DNA from 2 places in the Lactiplantibacillus sp. C232 genome. Region 2 is predicted to be linked to the other one. Evidence: riboswitches for the same ligand, from Rfam matches in the RefSeq annotation. Region 2 holds a riboswitch; the other holds the start of a gene.
The links. Region 2 has a riboswitch for FMN ahead of ribD (bifunctional diaminohydroxyphosphoribosylaminopyrimidine deaminase/5-amino-6-(5-phosphoribosylamino)uracil reductase RibD). Riboswitches for the same ligand answer to the same signal wherever they lie in the genome.
Positions count from the first base shown of each region.

Region 1: linked by a shared signal. The riboswitch ahead of MZO41_RS08105 (ECF transporter S component) and the one ahead of ribD (bifunctional diaminohydroxyphosphoribosylaminopyrimidine deaminase/5-amino-6-(5-phosphoribosylamino)uracil reductase RibD) in region 2 are both predicted to bind FMN.

Region 1 is NZ_JAMSKZ010000007.1:12,634-24,501, forward strand. It holds gene MZO41_RS08065 (tetratricopeptide repeat protein) at 1-497, opposite strand, end outside; gene hbs (non-specific DNA-binding protein Hbs) at 709-984, opposite strand; gene der (ribosome biogenesis GTPase Der) at 1,235-2,545, opposite strand; gene rpsA (30S ribosomal protein S1) at 2,680-3,969, opposite strand; gene cmk ((d)CMP kinase) at 4,059-4,745, opposite strand; gene MZO41_RS08090 (LysM peptidoglycan-binding domain-containing protein) at 4,780-5,412, opposite strand; gene MZO41_RS08095 (RecQ family ATP-dependent DNA helicase) at 5,474-6,913, opposite strand; gene MZO41_RS08100 (YpbB family protein) at 6,900-7,943, opposite strand; gene MZO41_RS08105 (ECF transporter S component) at 8,279-8,863, opposite strand; FMN riboswitch at 8,987-9,108, opposite strand; gene MZO41_RS08110 (pseudouridine synthase) at 9,163-9,879, opposite strand; gene scpB (SMC-Scp complex subunit ScpB) at 9,879-10,478, opposite strand; gene MZO41_RS08120 (segregation and condensation protein A) at 10,465-11,232, opposite strand; gene MZO41_RS08125 (hypothetical protein) at 11,198-11,581, opposite strand; gene xerD (site-specific tyrosine recombinase XerD) at 11,620-11,868, opposite strand, start outside.
Region 2 is NZ_JAMSKZ010000001.1:175,088-186,955, forward strand. It holds gene MZO41_RS00880 (glycosyltransferase-like membrane protein) at 1-1,834, shown strand, start outside; gene MZO41_RS00885 (NUDIX hydrolase) at 1,954-2,367, shown strand; gene MZO41_RS00890 (YfhO family protein) at 2,449-4,998, opposite strand; FMN riboswitch at 5,226-5,356, shown strand; gene ribD (bifunctional diaminohydroxyphosphoribosylaminopyrimidine deaminase/5-amino-6-(5-phosphoribosylamino)uracil reductase RibD) at 5,515-6,582, shown strand; gene MZO41_RS00900 (riboflavin synthase) at 6,583-7,185, shown strand; gene MZO41_RS00905 (bifunctional 3,4-dihydroxy-2-butanone-4-phosphate synthase/GTP cyclohydrolase II) at 7,187-8,401, shown strand; gene ribH (6,7-dimethyl-8-ribityllumazine synthase) at 8,398-8,877, shown strand; gene MZO41_RS00915 (nucleotidyltransferase family protein) at 8,908-9,468, opposite strand; gene MZO41_RS00920 (hypothetical protein) at 9,645-10,208, opposite strand; gene MZO41_RS00925 (Crp/Fnr family transcriptional regulator) at 10,297-10,938, shown strand; gene MZO41_RS00930 (TetR family transcriptional regulator) at 11,074-11,700, opposite strand; gene MZO41_RS00935 (FAD-dependent oxidoreductase) at 11,854-11,868, shown strand, end outside.

The DNA.
Region 1 (11,868 bases), on a different contig from region 2:
AGTTGTCCCTGCTTGATCAAGTCCAAGTAGAAGCGAGTCGCCTGACCGTAGTTACGAATCAAGAAGTAAAATTCTGCGAGCGCAAATTCGACAACTGGTTCGTCCGGTGCCAGCTGATAGGCTTCCTTGAGTTTTTGCTCACTGACTTCAAATAACTCTTGGGTCTGGTATAGATCGGCCTCAACTAACAACGCTTGAACGTATGCCGGTGAGTCTGGCTTAACTTGTTGTAAATAGTCGAGTGCCAGGTCCGTATCGTCCTCATCGATGGCAATATCAGCCAGACTTGTCCGTAAGTCGTCCTCATCGGGATACTTAGCCAGTAACTTCTTATAAGTCCGTTCCGCTTGCTTTAAAAAGCCCAAACCGTACAATTCTTCAGCCAGACTATACAGCGTCTGGTCATCGTCCTTACGTAAGGCCCATGCAAAGTGCTTTTTGGCCGTGTCAATTTGCCCGTTTGATAGTGCTGCGAGCATTTTTTCTGAATAACTCATTACACCCATCCTTTAAACCACTAAGAAACGACTTCATTTAGTCGCCATGGTTTCATCATTTATTTCAATAGTCAGCCTGATATCGTCACATGGGATACCAGCTGTTAATCGCTTGACCTGACAGTCTATCATACCGCAGACGACAGCAAAAAAGCCAGTATAACGGTCGCTATACTGGCTTTCATGTTTGCATTTCATTAACTGATATGCATTATTTAACTGCGTCCTTTAAAGCTTTCCCTGGCTTAAATGCAGGTACTTTGCTTGCAGGAATTTGGATTTCGTCACCAGTTTGTGGGTTACGGCCCTTACGAGCTGCACGTTCACGTACTTCAAAGTTACCAAATCCGATCAGTTGAACTTTTTCACCCTTTGCAAGAGTGTCTTGGATTGATGCAAAGACTGCGTCAACTGCAGCAGTTGCGTCTTTCTTCGTTAAGTTAGTTGCCGCAGCAACGTTGTTAACTAATTCAGCTTTGTTTGCCATGTTTGATTCACCTCCCCGTTACAGAGTGAAGGATCGCCGTGCTTTTTAACATCGTTGATCCAGATGATCATTTTTGAGTGGTCCAAAAATGAGAGAAACGATAACAAGCATCATTTCTTCATCAAAGATAGCATAGGAATGCTGTAATAGCAAGCTTTTTTAGCCTTTTCAGCGAAAATAGCGCAAAAAGATGATAATCGTTTACATCAATCAAATAATGTGCTAAAATGCTGATTTTACGCGCTTTAGCCTACTTACGTCGCCGTTCGATCATGTGGATCGGCGTACCACTAAAATCAAAGGCATTCCGAATTTGATTTTCAAGGAACCGTTCATATGAAAAGTGCATCATATCAGGGTCATTCACGAAGACCACAAAAGTCGGGGGTTGAATCGCCACCTGAGTGGCATAGTAAACCCGTAGCCGCTTACCATTGTCACTCGGTGTCGGATTCATCGCAATCGCATCCATAATAACGTCATTTAAAACGGACGACTGAATCCGCCGCATATGGTTCGTATTGACTTTCTTAATCAACGCGGGTAGTTGCTCCAAACGTTGATTAGTCTTAGCAGAGACAAAAATAATCGGCGCATAGCTCAAGTAAACGAACTGATCACGAATATACGCTTCGAATTCTTGCATGGTGTGGTTGTCTTTCTTAACCAGATCCCACTTATTGACCACGATGATAATACCCTTACCCGCTTCATGCGCATAACCAGCAACCCGCTTATCCTGCTCACGAATGCCTTCTTCACCATTGATGACAAAGAGTGCCACGTCACTATTATCGATTGCCTTGAGCGCACGCATAACGCTATAACGTTCGGTATTTTCGTAAACTTTTCCTTTTTTACGGATACCGGCCGTATCGACCATCACAAACCGGTCACCATCCTGATCAGTAAACTTGGTATCAATGGCATCCCGGGTTGTCCCGGCCACGTCAGAAACGATGACCCGGTCTTCACCCAGCAAGGCGTTGACAATTGATGACTTACCCACGTTCGGGCGGCCAATCAAACTGAAACGAATCGTCCCCGGTTCGTCCTCCCCACTTTTTTCAGGAAAGTTTTTGATAACAGCATCGAGCAAGTCCCCAAGTCCGAGTCCATGCGCACCTGAGATAGGGTACGGATCGCCAAAGCCAAGGGAATAAAAGTCATAGACTTCACTCCGAAGTTCAGGATTATCGACTTTATTAACACCCAGCACGACCGGTTTGTTCGACCGGTACAAGATTTGGGCAACGTGTTCATCAGCGTCCGTGACGCCTTCTTTGATGCTAACTAAATAAATAATGACATCAGCTTCATCGATTGCAATTTCGGCTTGCTGTGTAATCTGTTTAATGAATGGGGCATCTTCGATATCGATCCCACCCGTATCGATCAAACTGAATTCTTGACCAAGCCATTCACTGTTGGCGTAAATCCGGTCACGAGTCACACCCGGTGTATCTTCAACAATCGAGATCCGATCACCCGCAATCCGATTAAAAATCGTGGATTTACCAACGTTTGGTCGCCCAACAATGGCGACGACTGGTTTTGCCATATTAATTCCTCCTTTACCCTCGTAGCGTCAGGTTCCTGCTACAAGTCTCAAATTAATTGGTAACACCAACTAATCTGTTCCTAAAAAAATATCCTTCAAGGCAAGCTTGAAGGGTATTTTTAATCAATCAATGATTAGTTTTCATCATTGTTGCTTTCAGCATTCTTCAATTCGTCACCGATCAAATCACCTAAAGTGAAACCAGTTGATTCTTCAGGAGCATTAGCCGTTGAACGTTCGCTAGCAGTCCGGTTGTCCCGGTTGTTGTTACGACGACGGTTATTGTTACTCCGACGTTCTGGTTGACTTTCGTTGTCATCGTCAGCAGTTTGTGGCTTTTCTTCCAAAGCTTTAATTGATAAAGCTAACCGCTTTTCGTCTGGACGAACGTCTAAGACTTTGACTTTGATTTCTTGACCAACTTTTAAGACATCGTTTGGTGTTGCAATGTGTTGGTGTGAGATTTGTGAAATGTGAACTAACCCTTCAACACCAGGGAAGACTTCCACAAAGGCACCAAAACTCGTCAAACGCTTAACTTTACCATCAAGTACAGCCCCTTGTGGTGCTTTTTCTTCAATACCATCCCAAGGTTCTGGTAAGGTTGCTTTGATTGATAATGAAACCCGTTCGCGGTCAGCATCAACGGATAAAATCTTAACCGTGACTTCTTGACCAACCTTCAATACATCAGCAGGCTTTTCAACCCGTTCGTATGAGATTTCTGAAACGTGAACCAAACCATCAATCCCGCCGAGGTCAACAAAGGCACCGAAGTTCGTTAAACGAGCAACTTTACCTTCAACGACATCACCAGCTTGTAAGGTCTTCAAAGCTTCTTCACGTTGTGCTTCGCGTTGCTTTTCAACAACGGCACGGTGTGATAAGATCAAGCGATTTTCGCTAGGTTCAATTTCAATAATCTTAAGTTCAAGTTCTTGGCCTTTATAGGCATTTAAATCTTCAACATAATGATCATCAATCATTGAGGCAGGGATGAAGCCACGAACACCAGCGTCAACGACTAACCCGCCCTTAACAACTTGCGTTACCGGAGCTTTAATCGTATGACCTGCTTCGTATTCTTTTTCAACATCGTCCCAAACTTTGCGAGCTTCTAACCGACGATGTGACAGTAAATAACTGCCGTTTTCCTTGTCGCTGCCAATTCGAGAAATGACAACCAAGTCTAATACATCACCGACTTTAGCGGCTTCGTTGACATCGTCAACCCGTTGTGTTGAGAGTTCCTTCAAAGGAACGACCCCTTCAACACCGGTACCTTGGATACCAACAATTACTTGTTTGTCGTCGTCGATTGCTAAGACTTCACCCTTAACAACGTCACCGACGTTTACTTCTTCAACGCTGTTTAAAGCGTCTAAAAGTTCATTTTTCTCTTGGCTGTTTTCGTTTTCACTCATGCAAATTTCCTCCTGTCAACAATAACTCTAACCTATATCATAGCTGAAAATGCAATGAAAAGCTAGCTAAAAGCATTAAGTTAATGCAATTAGATTGTTGAACTTTGTTTTTTTGTAATAATTTTGGCAATGGCAGCAACAACTTCATCGATTGACATTGGCGTCGTATCAACAAGTGTGGCGTCCGTTGCTTGTGTTAATGGTGACACTTTACGCGTTGAATCTTTGTGGTCACGTAATTCAATCTCGGCCTGTAGCTGAGCCAAGGGCGTGTCGATCCCTTTTTTTACATTTTCGGCGTATCGACGCTTAGCCCGTTCAGCCGCTGAAGCAACTAAAAAGATCTTAACTTCAGCATTGGGCAATACCGTTGTCCCAATATCACGACCGTCCATCACGATCCCACCTGCATTGGCCATCTCTCGCTGTTGCTCAGTTAAAATCGTACGCACCTGTGGTAACGCCGCAATCGTCGAGACGTTATTCGTCACGTCTGGTTGGCGTATCGCCGCCGTAATATCTTCCTGATTAGCAAAAACCAGTTGATCCGGCTCGCCGGGTTTAAAACTGATCTTGAGCGACTTCATTGCCGTAATCACAGCCGCTTCGTCTGCTAAATCAACGTGCTGTTGCATTGCCCAGTACGTGACTGCCCGATACATGGCACCAGTATCCACATAAATATAGCCAAACCGTTTTGCAACGAGTTTGGCTACGGTACTCTTGCCAGCTGAAGCCGGACCATCGATGGCCACCTGTAATGCTTGCTTAGCCATTAACTAACCCCTCACAATCTGAAAAAATCGTGTATTAACGGACACGTAACCGTTGACCAGCCGAAATCGTTGCATCAGATGATAACCCATTTAATTCCAATAGCTTATCCACTGAGATTCCAGCATTCGTAGCGACCCGATAGACCCCTTGACCGGCTTCTACCGTGACGTACTTAGTCCCTGAAGATGATTCTGAGGAGCTACTACTACTGCTAGCGCTGCTGTCGTCAGTACTCGCACTTTCTTCCGAGCTGGCAGCAGTAGAACTAGCAGCCTTGGAACTGGCAGCTTTAGAGCTAGCCAAGGCTAAGCTACTACTTTTAGCAGCCGCCTTTTTCGACGATGCGGCCGCCTTCTTCTTGCTAGCAGCAGTCGATGACTTACTGGCAGCAACACTGGCCGATGACTTCTTCGAGCTCGAACTAGCAACTTGTTCAGTCTGTTGCGGATTATTAAGCGAATTCTTTTTCACCAAGAAATAACCAATTGGTGCCAAAGCAAGCAACAATATTAGTACGACTAACACGGTCGTTAGCGTAGAGTTGCTACTGTCTTGTTTTCGTTTTTGAGTTCGCGATAAATTGCCCGAGTCATCCCGATCGTCTTCAAAAGTTTTGTCCCACGGCTTATCCGCTTGGGATTTGTCATTATCATTTTTTTGACTCATAGGGTGTTCCTCCTCAAAAAACTTTCAACCAATATTGTAACATAACCCGGAATTGATTTCTTTAAGAATTTGGTAAAAACAATTGAGCTAAGTGCTGATCCCACGACATTATCGTGGCTGTTGGCTCATCATGCGTCGCCATCAGCCCTAACGCAGCCAGCGGTAGTGGTTCACCAGCCAACTGACAACACTGATCTGTATGGGTAACAGCTGGCTCACCAAAGTAAGTTAACATCACGGTCCGATGACAAGTTGTCGTTTGGACGTAACTCATGAGCGCCCGCAATTCTCGTTCCTTAGCTACTTGGCGATCAGCAAAAATCGTTGCCACGGTCGTTGGGGGAGTTCCTTGTAGCCAGTATGACTGCAAAACCTTACTACGATCATCAGTCGGTGGCTGCTGCGCTTGATAACGGCTATAATCTTGCTGAATTTCATTGGGAGTCGCAGCCGTCAATTCGTTCAAATTCCGCACCAGGTTTTCGTCACCTGGTGCGTACAACATAATCGCCATCGCCTGCTGACCATCACGACCTGCGCGCCCAATTTCTTGAACATAGTCGGCCAAAGTCGTCGGTAAATGATAGTGGATCACTAAGCGAATATCAGCTTTGTTGATACCCATTCCAAAAGCAGATGTAGCACAGATCACATCCAATTGTCCTGCCATGAACTGCTGCTGGATCTTGAAACGGTCATCAGTCGCTAAGCCGGCATGATAAGCCGCGACCCGTAACGTGGTTGTCGTTCGTAGCCATTCCGCTATCAAATCAGTTTGCCGCTTGGAAGTAAAGTAAACAATGACTGGTCCGCGCGCACTTGTCACTAAATGTTGCAAGGTCGCGCGTTTACTAGCTTCATCATTGACCTGTTCGACTGCTAAGTAAATATTAGGACGATTAACCGAATATAAGATTTGCTGGGCATCTGGAACGGTTAATTGTGTCAAAATATCTTGTCGAACGCGTTGTGTAGCCGTTGCCGTGAGCATTAGCGTTGTCGGTGCCTGTAACCGTTGTCGAATTTGACCAAGGCGACGGTAGTCAGGGCGAAAATCTGGTCCCCAAGTTGAAATGCAGTGGGCCTCGTCGATAACTAATAACGCCAGTTGCACTTGCATCAGCGCTGTTTGAATAATGTCTTGACCCAACATTTCCGGCGAAATGAACAAGAATTTAAGCTGCCCTAAATGATTCAACAGATACTGGCGAGCACCATAATCTAGTTGGGAGGTCAAAGCAGCAACTTGCTTTTCGCCTTGATAGTTTAAGCGCGCCACCTGATCTTGCATCAAGGAAATCAGCGGTGAAACCACCACAACTAGCCCGGGCAGTGCGGTCCCGACGAGTTGATAGATCAATGATTTGCCGGTCCCAGTTGGTAACACTGCCAAGACATCTTGACCTGCTAATAATTTCTGAATGACGGCTAGCTGCCCGGGGCGAAATTCATCGAAGCCATATTTCGTTTTCAACAGCTCATATAATTCATCTTCTGACATGCTGACACCTCATAATCTGAAATAGCCGAAATTCAAAAAAATCTAGCGTGGGTAGCGCAGCTTGGGCCTCTTGGAATGACCAGTTTGCAATGTCAGGCTGGGCTGCAAAGATGGTGGCCAACTGCTGAGTTATTTCATGATTCAACACCATTTCAAACGGAAAATCAGGCGACCAAATCGCCACCTCCAACAAGTGCTCCCGTACCGTACTCATCTTTAAGTGCCGCGTCTGCGCAATTGCTGCAAGTTGCTGGGTCTTCAAGAAAGCTTGGTAAGTTTGCTCAGCGCTTTGACTGATGGCACTCGCTTGAGTGAGCACTGACAACAACTGGGAAAATGGATCACGCGGGTGTCGCTGAATCCAAGCAATCCATTGGCATATCACGTCCGTGTGCATCAAGCTAGCCTCCCAGGGTTGTCGACCTAATTGTGCCGCTAATTGCTCATTAGTCAGTCCCGGTTCTTGATACCCCGTTATACCTTGAACAAACACCGTTGGCAACTCTGGGTCTGCCAAACTCGTCAAGAAGGCAGTCAAGGCCGCATGAATTTGCTCGCCAAGTTCCACCTTCGACTGCTGACGTAGCCATTGTTTGACCTGGGCTTGAATCCCCGGATCAGTCGTCACCGGATAATAATGGCGATCATGATGTACGAGTTCGGAAACGACTTGTAGGGCTAGCTGACTGACGATTCTAAATCGGCGGACATCAGTGGTTTGAAACACTTCAAAATTTTGGGGCATGTATAAAGTCTGTCGGAGTTTGGCTTGCCGATGTTCCCCCGCCTGCGTTAATTGCCAGCATCCCGTGGCCGTACTCGTCAATTGACCGTTTTCAGTCAATGCCGCAGTTGCTGCCATGAAATCTTCCAAGGGAACCTCGTGGCAACTGTCGAGCAAATCCAAGTAGCCGGCAGTTAACCCCGCAAAAAGCGTGGAGACCGTACGGCGACCGCGCAAGACATTGAATAGGCCCTTTGCTCGTCGCGGCGTCGTACTGAATAACAATAAAACGTAGTCTGTAAACACGCTAAGGCCTCCCTTAAGTCTTGCTGTTGTAATTGTTAATTGCGCACTAAATGTGCCAGTTTTTAAATTAAGTCGTGATCAGCCCAAATTTACGTGCGTCAGTGTCGCTGACAGTGACCCGCGACAAAGCATAGCGGCCAACAGCTTTTTAATCTTTCTAAGCCTTAATTGAAGCTTCAAATTCATCAACTTACTGCCACATTAAAGCTCATGGATAACCATCCGCCAACCGGCAGTGTGCGTCTTTAAGAATATCACGGTGGCACCAATATAAAAAGGCAGTCACCCTGCAGTTACGCAATTAGTGACCACCCACATTATTTTAACGACTTAGATTAAATTCGGCTCATAAGCTGATTATGGTTGCCTAACCACTTAGCTAATCGCTGATAGACCAGCCAGAAGACGTTGCCCACTAGCAATCCCTTGATCAAGTTAAATGGAATGACTGCCACTAACACCACTGTATTCAGCGACATGCTGAGCTTCATACCCATTACTTGCAAATAGAATGGCAGAACAAACGTTAAGTTAGCCAACGATTCAATCACCACCAGGCCGATTGTGGCGACCACAATCGCCACAGGCATTCGCCACTTGGGATTGCCCCGATAGTAACGAAGTACTAATGCAAATGCTAAAATCAATACTGCCGTACCTAAAAAACTAGCAAAAGAACCGATTAAGTCATAGATGGCAAAGCCCATCATGGCCGAATGTAGGAGCAGTTTGATGATAGTGATGACAAACGCGCCCCCGACACCAAAGAGAAAGAGCCCAATCAGAATTGGGATATCTGAAAAATCAATCTTCATCCATGGCGCTACCGGTAAAATCGGAAACTCCAGTAACATTAAAATATACGCAATGGCACCGAGTAAGGCTATGCCCACTAGTCGGTGTAACGTTGTATGTTGCATAACGCACCCTCCTATGGGTCATCTTCAATGAACCGCATTACCATTTGTTCAACTAAAAAAGTCCGCCCGATCACACTAACTGTCATCTGGGGGCGGACTTACTTGCAACGCTTGGCAAATAAGCTCGATCTTCTTTATACCAGACTTTACTGTCGACTTTGGAATTGCACCAAATCACTATGCACACGCATAGGTCGCGGGTTATTACCGCCGGTCGGGAATCACACCCTGCCCTGAAGATGAACCAATATTTATTTTTACAAATTCATTTTAACGGCTTTCGTTCAAAAATGCAAGCGCTATCGTTCACCTTTTAACTTACTAATTTCAATCGGCTTCAATTTACGGTATTCGCCCGGTTGTAAGCTTTGCAAATCGAGAACCCCATAACGTTCACGTTTCAACTTAGTCACTGGGTGACCCACTGCAGCCAACATCTTTTTCACTTGGTGGTTATGACCCTCGTGAATCGTTAGTTGGACCAGCGCATTATTCTTCTTGTGATCACTATCTAACAAGTTCGACTTCGCTGGAGCTGTCTTACGGCCATCGATTTCAACACCCAAGCGCAATTGCTTGAGATCAGCATTGGTTGGTACCCCTTCAACTTTGGCCAAATAAGTTTTTTTGACTTCGTACTTCGGATGAGTTAGCCGATTAGCGAGAGCCCCATCATTTGTCATGATCAACAAACCTGAAGTATCGTAATCCAAACGTCCCACCGGATAGATTCGTTCCGGTACGTCTTCAAAGAAGTCTAATACCGTTTTACGGCCCTTCTCATCATGAACAGTTGTAACGACCCCCCGCGGCTTATAAAATAAATAATACACGAGTTTTTCTGCATTCAATGGCACGCCATCAACCTCGACATGGTCACTAGGCTCAACCTTTACACCGAGCGTGGTGACCGTCTTCCCATTCACCTTAACGTGACCAGACGTGATCAACACTTCTGATTTACGCCGCGAAGCGATGCCCGCTTCCGCCATTACCTTTTGTAATCGTTCTGCCATTATTCATCCTCACGTTCTGCTTGTAATTTATCCTGAAATGCATTTAAAAAGAGGTCTGTCTCTGGTGCCGGATGCTCAGCGTCACTTAAAGCAGCTAAGTCAATCGCTGGTAAGTCATCCAAAGACTTTAGTCCAAAATAATCTAAGAACAGTTCCGTCGTTCCGTATAAAATTGGTCGTCCTGGCTCACTTAAACGCCCCGTCTCGGTAACTAGTTGTCGCAAAACCAGCTTTTGAATCGTCGACCCACTGTGTACGCCACGAATCTCATCAATTTCAATCCGCGTCAAGGGTTGCCGATACGCAATGATTGCTAACACTTCCAACGATGCTTGCGACAAACTCGTGGTGAGTGGTGCTTCAAAGTAGCGCTTTAACACCGGCGCCACCGCGGCCTTAGTTGCTAGCCGGTAAGTATTCGCCGTTGATAAGATCATTAGGGCACTGTCTGGGTCGGCTTGATACTTCGTGGCCAGTTGTGTGAGCATCGTTGTAATCGCCGGCTTAGCAAACCCCGTGGCGTGCTCGATTTCGGCGACCGTGATGCCCTCATCGCCAGCCACAAATAATAGTCCTTCAATTTGTTCAATGTTCGTCATGCTGTTCATCCTGTCGTAAATATAAATGAATCGGACTCAGTGGCTCAGCTTGCTGCAGCGCCACTTGATCCTGCTTGGTTAATTCTAACACAGCCATAAAGGTTGTCACTAACATTTCATCGCTGGCACTAACCGTAAATAGGTCGGCAAAATCCAGTCCTTGTGGTTGCTGTTGCAATTGCGTCGTAATTTGTGTCATCCGCTCATCAATGTTGATGGTTTCAGCCACAACCGTTTTCGTTAGTGGCCGTACCCGCCGCCGTTTAGCCACTAATTGCCGAAAAGCCGCTTGCAGATCATCTAATGTAATCCCCGCAGTCAGCTTGGGCGCACTCAGATCAGCTGGTACTAACATCGCTTCACGCGTAAAATGTTGATGGCGCGCCTGTTCTTTTTCTCGCAATTCACCAGCGGCTTCCTGATAAACCTTGTAAGCCAACAGTTCAGCTACAAGTGAGTCACGAGGATCATCGTCCTCATTATCTTCGTCCATCTCATCTGGTTCAGGCTGTGGCAATAAGAAACGGCTCTTGATCGTCATCAAAGTCGCAGCCATAACCAAATAATCACCAGCAATATCTAATTTTAGCGCTCGCATAGAGTGTAAGTAATCCAAATATTGCTGCGTAATTGCCGCAATTGGAATGTCATAAATATCCATCTTGTTTTGGCGAATGAGGTGCAACAGCAAGTCGAGTGGCCCCTCAAACTCCGAAATCTTAATGGTGATTGGTTGTTGTTGGTTGTTTGTCACGATTACGCTCCCACGCGCCAATGATTGGCGCCATTTCTAAAGTTCCCATGACCCGTTGTTTGGGATACAACGCGGCCAACTCATCCAACATTTGATACTGGTTGGCCGCCGTCCGTTCCTCGGGTGATAATGAATCGTGATGCAGTAGAATAAAGTCACTGCCGACTTCAATGCCGATAATACCACAGAAATCGCCGTCACCTTGCCGCCATAGTAATAGTTGATGGTCTTCCGTTGACTGATACCACTGCATCTCAGTTTGTAGATGAATTAGGTCCTTAAAATCTGGAATAAATGACAGTAGCCCCATTGCTACCTTTTCATAATCCTTCCGATATTTAACGAGCACGGTATTGCCTCCCTTGACTGCTTGATTCCGCACCGCATCTATGCCCGCGGATGATATTTATTATAAACCTCAGCTAGGCGTTTTTTCGAAATATGCGTATAAATTTGAGTCGTCGAAATATCGGCATGCCCTAAAAGCTCCTGAACGACACGCAAGTCCGCACCATTTTCTAAGATGTGAGTCGCAAACGAGTGGCGCAACGTATGCGGCGTCACGTTTTTTTCGATGCCAGCCGCCTTGACTTCTGCCTTCAGATTTTTCCAAACCCCTTGCCGACTTAATTTACC
Region 2 (11,868 bases):
TCGTTGGCTGTTGATTGGGCTGGTCGGCTTAATCGCCATCGTGCAAATGCTGATTGCCACTAGTTTTGTGGACGTGGCGCGGGCCGACCCGTTTTTCGTTCGGCAGCAGGCACTGTTATTAGCGCGGGGTAGCCATCATTGGCAACATTATTTTATGATTTATCCCAATAATGTGAATTTTACGTTATTAGTTGCGAATCTGCTCAAGCCATTATTGAAACTGACGCAGACACCCTGGGTATTATTAAATGTCATCCGATTTATCTGGATCGATACCGGACTAATCAGTGGGTTATATTTAATAAACCGTTGGCGTTACTGGCGACCGGGGGCGGTCTCATTTAGTTTGTTGTGGCTCGTCAGCGTTCCCGTGGCCGCATTTGGACTATTTGCATACACGGACGCCCTCGTTTTGCCGCTACTTCCAGACAGCTTGGCCTTGCTCACACTCGGACTAAGCTTAACCGGCTGGCGTCGTTGGGGCGTTTTGATTGGTGATGGGTTATTGGTGGCCGTGGGCGTGGTGATGAAGACTAATCTCATTGTGCTCTGGCTCACTCTCGTATTGATGGGAGTCATCTTGTGGTGGCAACGGCAATTCAGTGGTCGGCAAATGTTAGGCTGGCTCGTCAGTTTAGTGATGACACTCGGGGTGATGTTTGCGGTGATGCGGACTGCCCAACAGCAAGCGGGTTATACGCGCCAAGTTGATGCCGTCTTACCGGCAACCAGCTGGATTGCGATGAGCCTGAACCCCCAAAGCTCGGGTGAGTACCGACATGCCGATTTTGCGCGCGTTAATCAGATGCCAACTGCGGCGGCCAAGCGCCAACAGACCCAGCAAATGATTCAGCAGCGGTTACATCAGATGGGCGTTACGGGGACCCTCGTACATTTACTCAAAAAGATGCGGGTCTTCTGGGCGACTGGCGATTTTGATAGCTTTAAGTTGACCACTCAGTGGATTCGTGCACCCCGCTGGTATTTGAATCATCAACGCCAGCTTCAATTTTGGCTGGTTCTAATGACGCAAACGATTTACCTGACGATGCTGGTGCAAGCAATCGTGACTTTGATGAGGCGGCGCGAGTGGGCCGTGACGTTCGTTGCCCTGGCAATTCTCGGTTTAACGGCTTTTCATGTCGGACTTTGGGAAGTAGAAGGGCGCTATGCGTTGCCACTACTACCGGGATTGATGCTTCTCAGTATTGTGGGTGGTCGTGAGTTGCCGGTGTGGCACCTTAACCGAGTAATGCGGCGCCAATTGACGTGGTTGGTCGTCGTATTGGCGGCAATCAGTGTGGTCAGTTTGTGGCAGACGAGTCGGGCGACGCGGATTACTGATGTGGTACGTGGCAATCAGGGCAATGGGCGTTATGTTGTGTCCACGGTTCAAAAAATTAGACCGGGTCAAGCTGTTACTACGCCGTTAGCCGTTAGTGGTAAGAGTAATGTTTTACGGTTGAAGCCAGTTGCGACGCATGGGCGCGTAACAATTACCTTGACTAAGGAGACGCATGTCGTCAAACGGTGGCGGGGCTCGGCCAATGAGCTGACCACTTTGAATTATCCGTTGACAGCGGCGGGCAATCTGCGATTAGCGATTAAAAACACTGGTCAGACGCCCGTCCGGTATGGCGTGATGGCGGCCAACTACAGTCCGTTAACAGGCCGGGTGACGGCTAAGCGGCACGCGTACTTACAAGTCGTGATAAAACAGCAGTTTATTAAGCCGCACGCGTTAACGACGGGTGCCGCCAGTCTAGCAGTTGTCGGCTGTGTGGCGCTGGCAACCATTTTGTCGTTAGGTCGGTTACGGCCAGAAACTGGATAATAAAACTTGAAGCGAAAGTCTTAATAACTGGTGTTGCCAGTGTTGGGACTTTTATTTGTGGTTAAACGAAATATAATAGCCGTTAATTTGGGTGACTTATCAAGGTGAGGTGAATTCAAATGGTTCAAATTATTGCGCATACTTTAGTGACTGCCGGGCACGACGTTTTAATTTTAAAACGCAATCAGTTTGAGCGTGGGCGGCCGAATGTTGATGCCAGCTATTGGGATTTTCCCGGTGGGTGTGCATTAGCTAATGAATTACCGCAAGTAGCGGCCAAACGCGAGTGTTGGGAAGAGACTGGCTTGAAAGTTCAAACTGAGCGCGTTATTTGGGAAGATGCCACCTTTGACAAGGCTAAAAATCAGGTATACACGCGTTTAGTGTATAGTACACAGGCATTCGTTACTAGACCGGCAATCAACTTAGAACTTACTGAACATATGGCCTTTCTTTGGATGAAACCTGAATTAATTTTGACTAATATAAGAATTGTGTCCTATCTAAAACCGATATTAACGCGACTGGTTTAGCAGTTACGGCGACCATTAAAACAACAATCGGACTGCCTAGCAGAATAGCTTGGCAGTCCGATTGTTTTGATTGACACGATTCTAATGGTGGCGATATCGTTGACGCCAAAGAATGAAGCTAAGTCCACTTATGATTGAAATCAGTAGTCCGCCCAGCAATCCCGGGACGTGGTAAGTTAGCTGAATCTGATTCTTACCGGGCTGAATCGGTAGGGCTAACATCCCACCAATGACCGTTTTAGGAGTAACTTTGACGCCGTTGACCGTGGCGCGCCACCCCTTGTCGGCTGGAATAGCAACGTAGAGCCACTTTTGCTTGGAGCGATTGGTGACTTGACCACTGACCACGGTATGAATGCCCGAGACGTGGTAAGTCGGTGTAAAGCGCGTGGATAGCAGTTGCTGTTTGACTTGGTTGAACCGGGCTTGATCCAGGCTGGCGATGTGGACATGGGTGCCAAGCGTTGGTTGGGTACGTTTGACCGTTAACGTGACGACAGCGCCTTTGTCAAAATAACCTAGCGATCGGAGCACTAACTCACCGTTGGCATTGAACTTAGTCGGGACTAAGTGACCGTTGACCCGCATCGTGGTGTATTTTGTTTGACGAGTCGTGTCGTTATAATACAGCGTCCCGGTGCGTGTCATCCTTAATTTAACCGTATGCAAATACGGATAGCGTTTGGCCTGTGAATCTTGGATGACGTGATCTGAGAGCATCGTGGCGTTGCCAAAATAGGCGCGTTTCGATGGCCGCAAACTTTGTAAGAGGCGTTCTTGATTGATAATGGCACTATTCTGACGAAGCTTTAACTGTCTAAATGCTGTTGGCACGGCAAACCCTAACCCGTTTTGACTACGGAGCCGCGTTGTCGCTTGACCCACGGCGTTTAATTGCACAGCGTATTTTACATCTAAGAGTAAATCAGTGACCGGATTTAGGCCTTCTGAACTGACACGCCGGGCGTTTTTAGAAAATAGCCCAAGTGACTTCAACATGAGACGTGTTTGGTTCGCAAAAGTTGAACTGTAGTAGGTAATATCGTGAAAGTTAAATAACATCGGGTCGTTGTAATTACGATACTTGCTATCATAATTGTAGGCCTGATTGATTAGCGTATTTTGATTTTCAACGCGATATAATTGACCATCAGGATCGTTGACGGCTTGCATTTGGCGGTATTCGGTTCGATAGGCAGTTACAAATTTAGCCTGATTCCCTAGTGGTGACTTCGCCATCATGAGGGTACTGTTAGTCCCTAATTCTAAGGCGACGATACCTGCCAAGCTGAGCGTTTGCCACCGCTTCGCCGTTGCGAATAAGGCAATTGCGGTTAAGATGACAGCGACTAAGCTGAGCGCCAGCGTTGAAGTTGTTAAGGGGTGCTTAGCAGTTCGTTGGGCAAACCAGCCTAATATCAGCGCACTGACCATGAGTGTCGGTAACAACCATTGCCAGCGCAAGGCGATCCGCCGGGGGCCTGCTAACCAGGCTTCAAAAGCGATCATGATCAAGACAAAGCTAAAGAAAAAAGCATTGCGGTATGGAAAGCCAGCGGGCGTTTGAAACATGTGCCAAATCGTATCTAAGGTACGAATGTCCATACTCAAGAAGAGTGCAAGTAATAGTCCGAAGCTATGCCATTTGTGAGCTTTAGTCAAGTTGGGCTGCACCCAGAAACTTAGGGCCAGCAAGACGACCAGACTACTGCTGAAGACGGTTGGTGCGTGTACGAGCCGAGTCGTAAAATTGGCGGCACCTAAGCCAAATTGACTCAAAACAGCTAAACCGAATTGTGGGACCGGTAAGTAGCTCGATAATTTGACCGCAGATTTAGCCGTGGTCAGCATGCCTAAACCAGTGGGGATCAGGACAAACATCGTGCTTAACCCACTGAGTAGCATGGTGACCACGACGTGCCGAATTAACGAAAATTGATGACGAACAGTTTGCCAAAGACTGTCCTGAGGGCGTTTGCGTTCAAATAGTTGATAAATAAAATAGTAAATCACAAATAGGCAAGTCATATAGCCTAAGTAGTAATTGGTGACGATACTGACCCATAACCAGCCGAAAAAGCGTCCGGGATGACTAGTTGCAATTAAGTGGTCGAGTCCTTGAATGACCAGTGGTAACCAAATTAATGCATCCAACCACATGATCGTAAAATAGTTGAGGGCAACGAAGCCAGAGAGGCTGAAAGCAACACCAAAAATGGCAGTCGACCACCGCTTTGTTTGAAAATGCGTTTGTAAAAAAGCCGTCATAGTGACCGCAATCAAGCTGATTTTTAACATGATGAGTAGACTAAGTCCGGTTGGCAAATTGGCCGCCGGAAACAACAACATCAAAATGTTAAATGGGCTTAATAGATAGTAAGCAATCGTGGGTAGTGCGTTACCGCCTAATGACTGTGAAAATGAATATAATTGAAAACTATGCGTTAAAATGGCATGCCGATACGCGGTGAAAAATGATAAGTATTGGCCACCCATATCACTAATTAATAAGTTATGGTTACCGAAGGGCGTGATCCCCCAAATTGCGAAGACAATCCCCATGATAGCAAGGGACAGTAATCCAGCTGTCACTGCCACTTGCCAGCGCCTTGTTTGATAATTAGGCCACATTTTATTCAACTCCGATATTATGAATGATTTCATTGTACCGTACTGAAACTTGAAAACTAGTTAAGAAAAGCGAACAATTTTCTGAAAAAAGTTAAGAATTAGTGTTAGTCATTATCATTTTTATAAAGTTTGCTAGCAGTTTAACACAGCAGTTCACGAGGTTAAACTAAAAGGGGTGATTGACAATTGATTAAGAAAGTGTTTTTATAAAAGGTGAAAACTGAATACGATTTCTTCGGGGCAGGGTGCAATTCCCGACCGACGGTAACAACGTAAGTTGAAGTCCGTGACCCGCGTGAGCGGTGGACCCAGTGCAAGTCTGGGACCGACAGTATAGTCTGGATGGGAGAAGAAAATTATTGCTTAAATTTTACTAGGCAGTAGTGGCTATTGGCGACCTTTAAGTAGGTTTATTTAGCTGGATCCTACTGGTGAAATCTATTTGGCGAACACTTCACACCCGATTATCGATGATTTGATAATTGGGTGTTTTTTTATCTTGTTGGAGGTGAACCAATGTTAACTGATTTTATGCAAATGGCTATCGATCAAGCCAAATTGGCGGGGGTGGCGACGTACCAAAATCCCCAGGTCGGTGCGGTATTAGTCAAAGACGGCCACGTGTTAGCTCAAGGTTATCATCATTATTTTGGCGGTGACCATGCTGAGGTGGATGTGCTGCGGCAGGTCACACCAGAACAGGCGCGTGGGGCCACGTTATTTGTCACACTGGAACCTTGTTCACACTATGGGAAGACGCCGCCGTGTAGTGCGCGAATCGTCGCGGCTGGAATTCGGCAAGTCGTGATTGGTCAATTAGATCCCCATCCAATCGTGGGTGGTAAGGGACGTCAGTATCTTTTGAACCACGGAGTTGATGTGGTGACGGGCTGTTTAACGGACAAAGTTCGCGCGTTGAACCCCCACTACAATCATTTTTATGTGCAGCAGCGACCATGGATCACCCTAAAAACGGCGATAACGCTTGATGGCAAAATTAATACTGAAACGCCGACTCGGACGCTGGTTTCCAATCATGCTAGTTATATCGATAGTCAGTGCTTACGGTCACAGTTTCAAGCAATTCTGATTGGTGAACGGACGCTAACGATTGATGATCCACAATTAACCGTCCGACTGACGGCAATGGTGCGGCCACCGGTTCGATTGGTGGTGTTGAATACGAGTACCGTGGCGTTAAACCACCGGCTTGTTCAGGACGGTCAGGCACCAACCTGGTTACTTTGTCGTCAGGCTGCGGCTAGTGACGACCAACTTCGAAACAGTCCCAATGTACACGTCCTGATTGGCAACTGGACACCCGCTGCAATCAGTCAACTATGTGTCGAACAAGGCTGGCAGTCACTCTTAGTTGAAGGTGGGGCTCATCTGCAAGCTGAATTTGTTGCGGCTGAATTGATTGACGAATGGGTCAGCTACATCGCACCAATGATGATTGGTGGGACGGGTTTGCCAGCCGTTACCGGGGCCGCTGCGATGACACCGTTGACATTTGAACAACCAACGGTAACTTGTTTAGGGACGAATATCCGGCTACGGGCCGTTCGAAAGGAAGTTAAGTAAATGTTTTCTGGAATTATTCAAACCAAGGGCCGCGTCAGCCAAGTGCACCAACAAGGGTTGGAAATGACCCTTACGATTACCGCACCGTCGCTGATGACACCGAGTCTTAAGATTGGTGACAGTATAGCGGTGAACGGCATTTGTTTAACGGTAACGACCCGACAAGCGGATGCTTTCAGTGTAGTGGTGATGCCTGAAACGGTGCGTCGAACGAACTTAAAGATCCTTGTGGTCGGTTCATTGGTGAACCTAGAACGTGCGTTACAAGTGAACGCGCACTTAGATGGGCACATTGTTCAGGGGCACATCGATTACTGTGGTCAAGTGATGCAGCGACAATCTGATGCGCACGCGCTGCGTCTGTTGATCAGTTTACCGTCAGAATATCGCGCACTAGTAGTCACTAAAGGTTCGGTGGCAGTTGATGGGGTTAGTTTGACGGTCGTAGCGGTCACGGAGACAACGTTTGAAGTCGATTTAATTCCGCATTCACAAGCGGTGACGACCTTGTCTAAGTTACAAGTTGGAACGCTGGTGAATGTAGAAACGGATATTCTGGGCAAGTACTTGGCCCGGCAATTAGCATTAGAGGGGAGTCATTAAGATGGATACAATGAAAAAGGTAGCAGCGGCCTTGGCCGCATTAAAACGGGGCGAATTGATTATTGTTGCGGATGATGAGACGCGTGAAGCGGAAGGAGACATGGTTGGCCTAGCCGCTAAAGCAACCACTGCGACAGTGAATCGGATGATTACATCAGCGCGGGGACTACTCTGTGTTCCGATGGCGCCAAGTATCGCCACGCGACTACATTTGACACCGATGACTAGTGAACACGATGCGTTTGGAACGGCATTTACAGTCTCAACGGATCACCATACGACGTCCACGGGAATCTCGGCAGCTGATCGGGCGACCACGATTCAAGCGTTAGCCAATCCCAATAGTCAGGCCGCTGATTTCTATCATCCCGGGCACGTTTTTCCATTGATTGCGCGGACTGGTGGATTGTTAGCGCGGCGTGGTCATACTGAAGCGGCCGTCACGTTAGCACAATTAGCAGGTGTGACCCCCGCGGCCTATATTTGTGAAGTTATCAAGAAAAATGGCTTAATGGCGCGGCGCCGTGATCTCAAAGCTTTGGCAGAGGGCTTACAATTACCGCTAATCACCATTGAAGATATTACCACCTACGTGATTCAAACGGGTGCCGCCCAGCTAACAACGACCCCGAGTGTCAACTTACCGACCAAGGATGGTCAGTTCACGATGACTGGTTTCGAAGCCCCCGGTCATACGGCGTTGCCAGTGGCACTGCAAGCTGGTGATATCAGTGGCGATGAACCAGTGTTAGTGCGGTTACACTCTGAATGCTTTACGGGCGATGTTTTAGGATCGCGGCGGTGTGACTGTGGTGATCAATTACACGCCGCACTCCAAAAGATCAGTCAAGCTCAGCGCGGTGTTTTCGTCTATTTACGGCAAGAGGGTCGCGGCATTGGCTTGGCTAACAAACTAGCAGCTTACGCACTCCAAGAACACGGGGTTGATACGTATGATGCGAACGTGCAGTTGGGCTTTCAACCGGATGAGCGCCGGTATGATATTGCGGCATTAATTCTACGCCAAATGGGGATTACACGGGTTCGTTTGCTGACTAATAATCTTGACAAGGTTGAGCAGTTACGTGCAGCGGGGATTGATGTTGTTGAACGGGTCCCCTTAGAAATACCAGCCAATCAGTACGATCAAGCTTACTTAAAAACAAAACGTGATCGATTTCATCATCAACTCACACTAACGGAGGGACACGAATGACAACTTTTAACGGCAAAATTAATGGCAACGGGCTTAAGATTGGGATTGTCGTGGCGCGTTTCAATGCGTTTGTAACGCAGCAGCTTTTAACTGGGGCACAAGAAAGTTTGGTACAGCATGGGGTCAATGAAACCGATATTGACGTGGCCTGGGTACCGGGAGCTTTTGAGATTCCACTGACGGTTCAAAAAATGATTACAACCAAGCGCTATGATGGCGTGATTGCACTTGGGGCAGTCATTCGGGGTGCAACCGCGCACTTTGACTATGTTTGTCGTGGCGTGACGACGGGGATTGCGACCGTCAGTTTGGCAACCGATACGCCCATAATGTTCGGCGTTTTAACCACGGATACCATTGAACAAGCTATGGATCGCGCTGGCTTTAAGAGTGGCAATAAGGGTGCTGACTGTGCGGTCAGTTTGTTAGAAACGTTGGACGTGCAGCGGGCAATATTAAAAGCTGACTTGGCCTAAATGACGTAAATTAAGGGTATGCATAATATTTCAAATACCATCAATTTGTAACTTGGGCCATTGTTGATGCCACTGCTTCTGTGCCATTCGCTGCTGATAGATTGCCATGTGCTTGGCATCCTGGCGATAGTAGGGGATTGGGGAACAGCGAAAGTTTATCAAATCGTCTACACCGTATGGGGCGATTAGCTTGATTTGATTTTCGTCTAAAAAGGCGCCAATACAAGTTGGAACTTCGACAAAGTGACCAATTGCATCGGTAACGGAAGTGAATTCGGGATCCTTATCAAAATTATAATGTGCCATATAGACCTCATTTTTTATTTGCCATTGGTATTGTGGGGCTTTATCAGTAAGTTGCTGATAGATTTTTAAATCATCGCTGGCTGGTCGCTCAGGGTCAAAAAAGACGACGTCAATATCACTGTTGAACATCACTGGCTGCCCGCTGAGTACTTGCCAAACAGTATTACGGATGCTACCAGCCGCCAATGCGCCTTGTTTTAAATGACAGTCTTGAATTAATTGAAGAATCGTCATTAAAGCAGGAGTTGTTTTAATAATATGAATAACTCGTTGTTCGTTGGTCATTGAAAACACCTCAATTTAATGTTGGTTAAAAATAGTCTAACATAGTAATGATATCGTGCAATTCAAATAAAGGATTTGCTTTTGCTGATTTCATAAAAAATTAAGGCCGCTTACCACTACTAACTGATAGTGGTAAGCGGTCTTAGTTTTTGGTTGTGAGTTTAAGTAATAATTGCCTAGTCTTCCGTAACCTCAATCTTACCAACTGCAATTGGTAGGGTTACGTGAGCATCATACATGCCCACTTCACCAGCGACTGATGCAGGTAGGGCTAAGTCTTGTGGGACGCCGTGAATATAAATGACCCGCTTGTCTAGTTCTAAGTCATCGGTACCGAAGACTTCTTTGAACTTAGCCTGTAGGTCGCCTAAGGGCACATCGATTTCATAAGCGAAGTGGCCCTGCGCGTCGGCAACTGGGTAATTATCATTTGGTACGTCCATATGATGGGGCGCATTATCAAATGGGACCATCGTCGTCCCAGAAACAGGTTCAGTTTCAGGCAAGTCTACAAAGCCGTCGTGATTGACATCTTGGGCCATAGTAGCAATCTGTGCCGCTTTGCCATCTGGAAAGCCGTGGAAATGTTCCCAGTGTTGCGTGTTGGCCGGGGTATCGAACATTTCAATGGTGACGTGTAATTGGTTACCAGTTTCAGTGAAAGTCGCTGTGCCGTGTGGGGCAGTACCGATTCCTTCGGCGTTCAGCGGGACGATGTTAGCAACGTATTTTTTAGTCATGAATAATTCCTCCAGTTCTTCATTATATGGTCAGTATATGCTAGTCTAATCATATAAAAATTGACATAGATCAAGAAAAGGAGAAATTATGCATTCAAAAATGGATTGTGTGAGTCGTTCACCATTATTTTCACCGCTAGCGCCAGCGGTGAAAGCCAAATTAATCACGGTGACCCATCACCGGAAATTTTATCAAAAAGGGCAGTTGATTCGTCAGCCACTCGACCATCAGGAAGGCATGCTCATTTTAGATGAGGGAATGGCTAAAATTTATGCCTTAGCTGCTAATGGTAAGGAGAAAATTATTGAGTTGTTGCGTAGTGGTGATGTCGTCGGACAACACTGGCTATTTGCACCGCATGAGAATCAGGGATTTATTCAAGCCACGAGTGATGCGTGGGTCTGTTCCATTCAATATGATGATTTTCAGCGATTATTAGGTGAATCAGCCAGTTTATCATTAGCAATGATCAATAATTTTGGGAACCAATTGATTGAAGCTGAGAAGAATCAATTGCGACGAGATTTGCTGGATGCTAAAGCGCGTTTGATGGCGTATTTGCGCGATTGTGCCGTTGAATCCGGACAAATCGAATTTGAATTGCCGTTGAAGAAGAAGGAATTGGCGAATATTTTGGGGATTACTCCCGAAACCCTGAGTCGTCAGTTTAAACAATTGGCGGCTGAAGGGCAGATTATCGTCAATAAGCGCCAGATTACAATTTGTTAGACGGGTAAAGGGGGGCGTCGCCTGGTTTTGGCTAGTTAAGGGTGACGCTGGTTCAATATTAAAAATAAAGTCTGATTTCCAACGCAGTATGGGCTAGGAAATCAGACTTTATTTGACTTGTGAGGAAGAGGTTCTTTAATGATGAAAATGCCGGTTAGCAACGCCACTTGCTCGCAATGCCGGCAAAACGACTTGATCAATGAGATTGGTGAGTTGCTGATCAGTGTTCATCGGTTGGTTGATGATGTCGCAGTACCGTAATTGTTGAAACAATACTAATTGTGCGGCTTGGTTAGGCCAAATCTGAAGTTCACCGTGGTTTTGTGCATTCGTCAGAAGTGGCTCGATCAAGGTCAAGTTGGCATGATCAATTTGAGTCACTAACTGCGTGAGATCGCGCTGGTTCTGCGCGTTCAAGGCTGTGGCAAACAATAGCCGAAAATAGCGGAAGGGCCCCGTACTAGTTTGTTGGATAAAGCGTTGCGCTAACAGAATGAGATCGGTACGAAGACTGCCAGTATCTAATGGCGTGGTCGTAAGTGCAATGGGAGTCTTTTGTATTTGATGAATAATAGTATGAAAGATGAGGTCAAAGGTCGAATCCCAGTAGCGATAAAGAACACTGCGGCTGGTAGCGGCCGCAGTGGCTACTCGTGAAAAAGTGACCTGGTCGAGGCCGTATTGACTAAGCAGGGTATAGGTGGTGTCATAAATCGCGTTTTCCAGTCGGTTGCCACGTCGACGTTGATTGAGTTGGGTCACAAAAAGATCTCCTAATTGGTTTTAGAAACAGTTTACTGCTTTTTGTGCCTTAATAATAGTGATTTCCGTAGCCAAACGATTGTTGTAGTTAAAGACAACGTGTATCTTAAATAGCGTTGTTAACAATAATTTAAGTAATCAGAGGCGGAAAATATGGCAAAAATTATT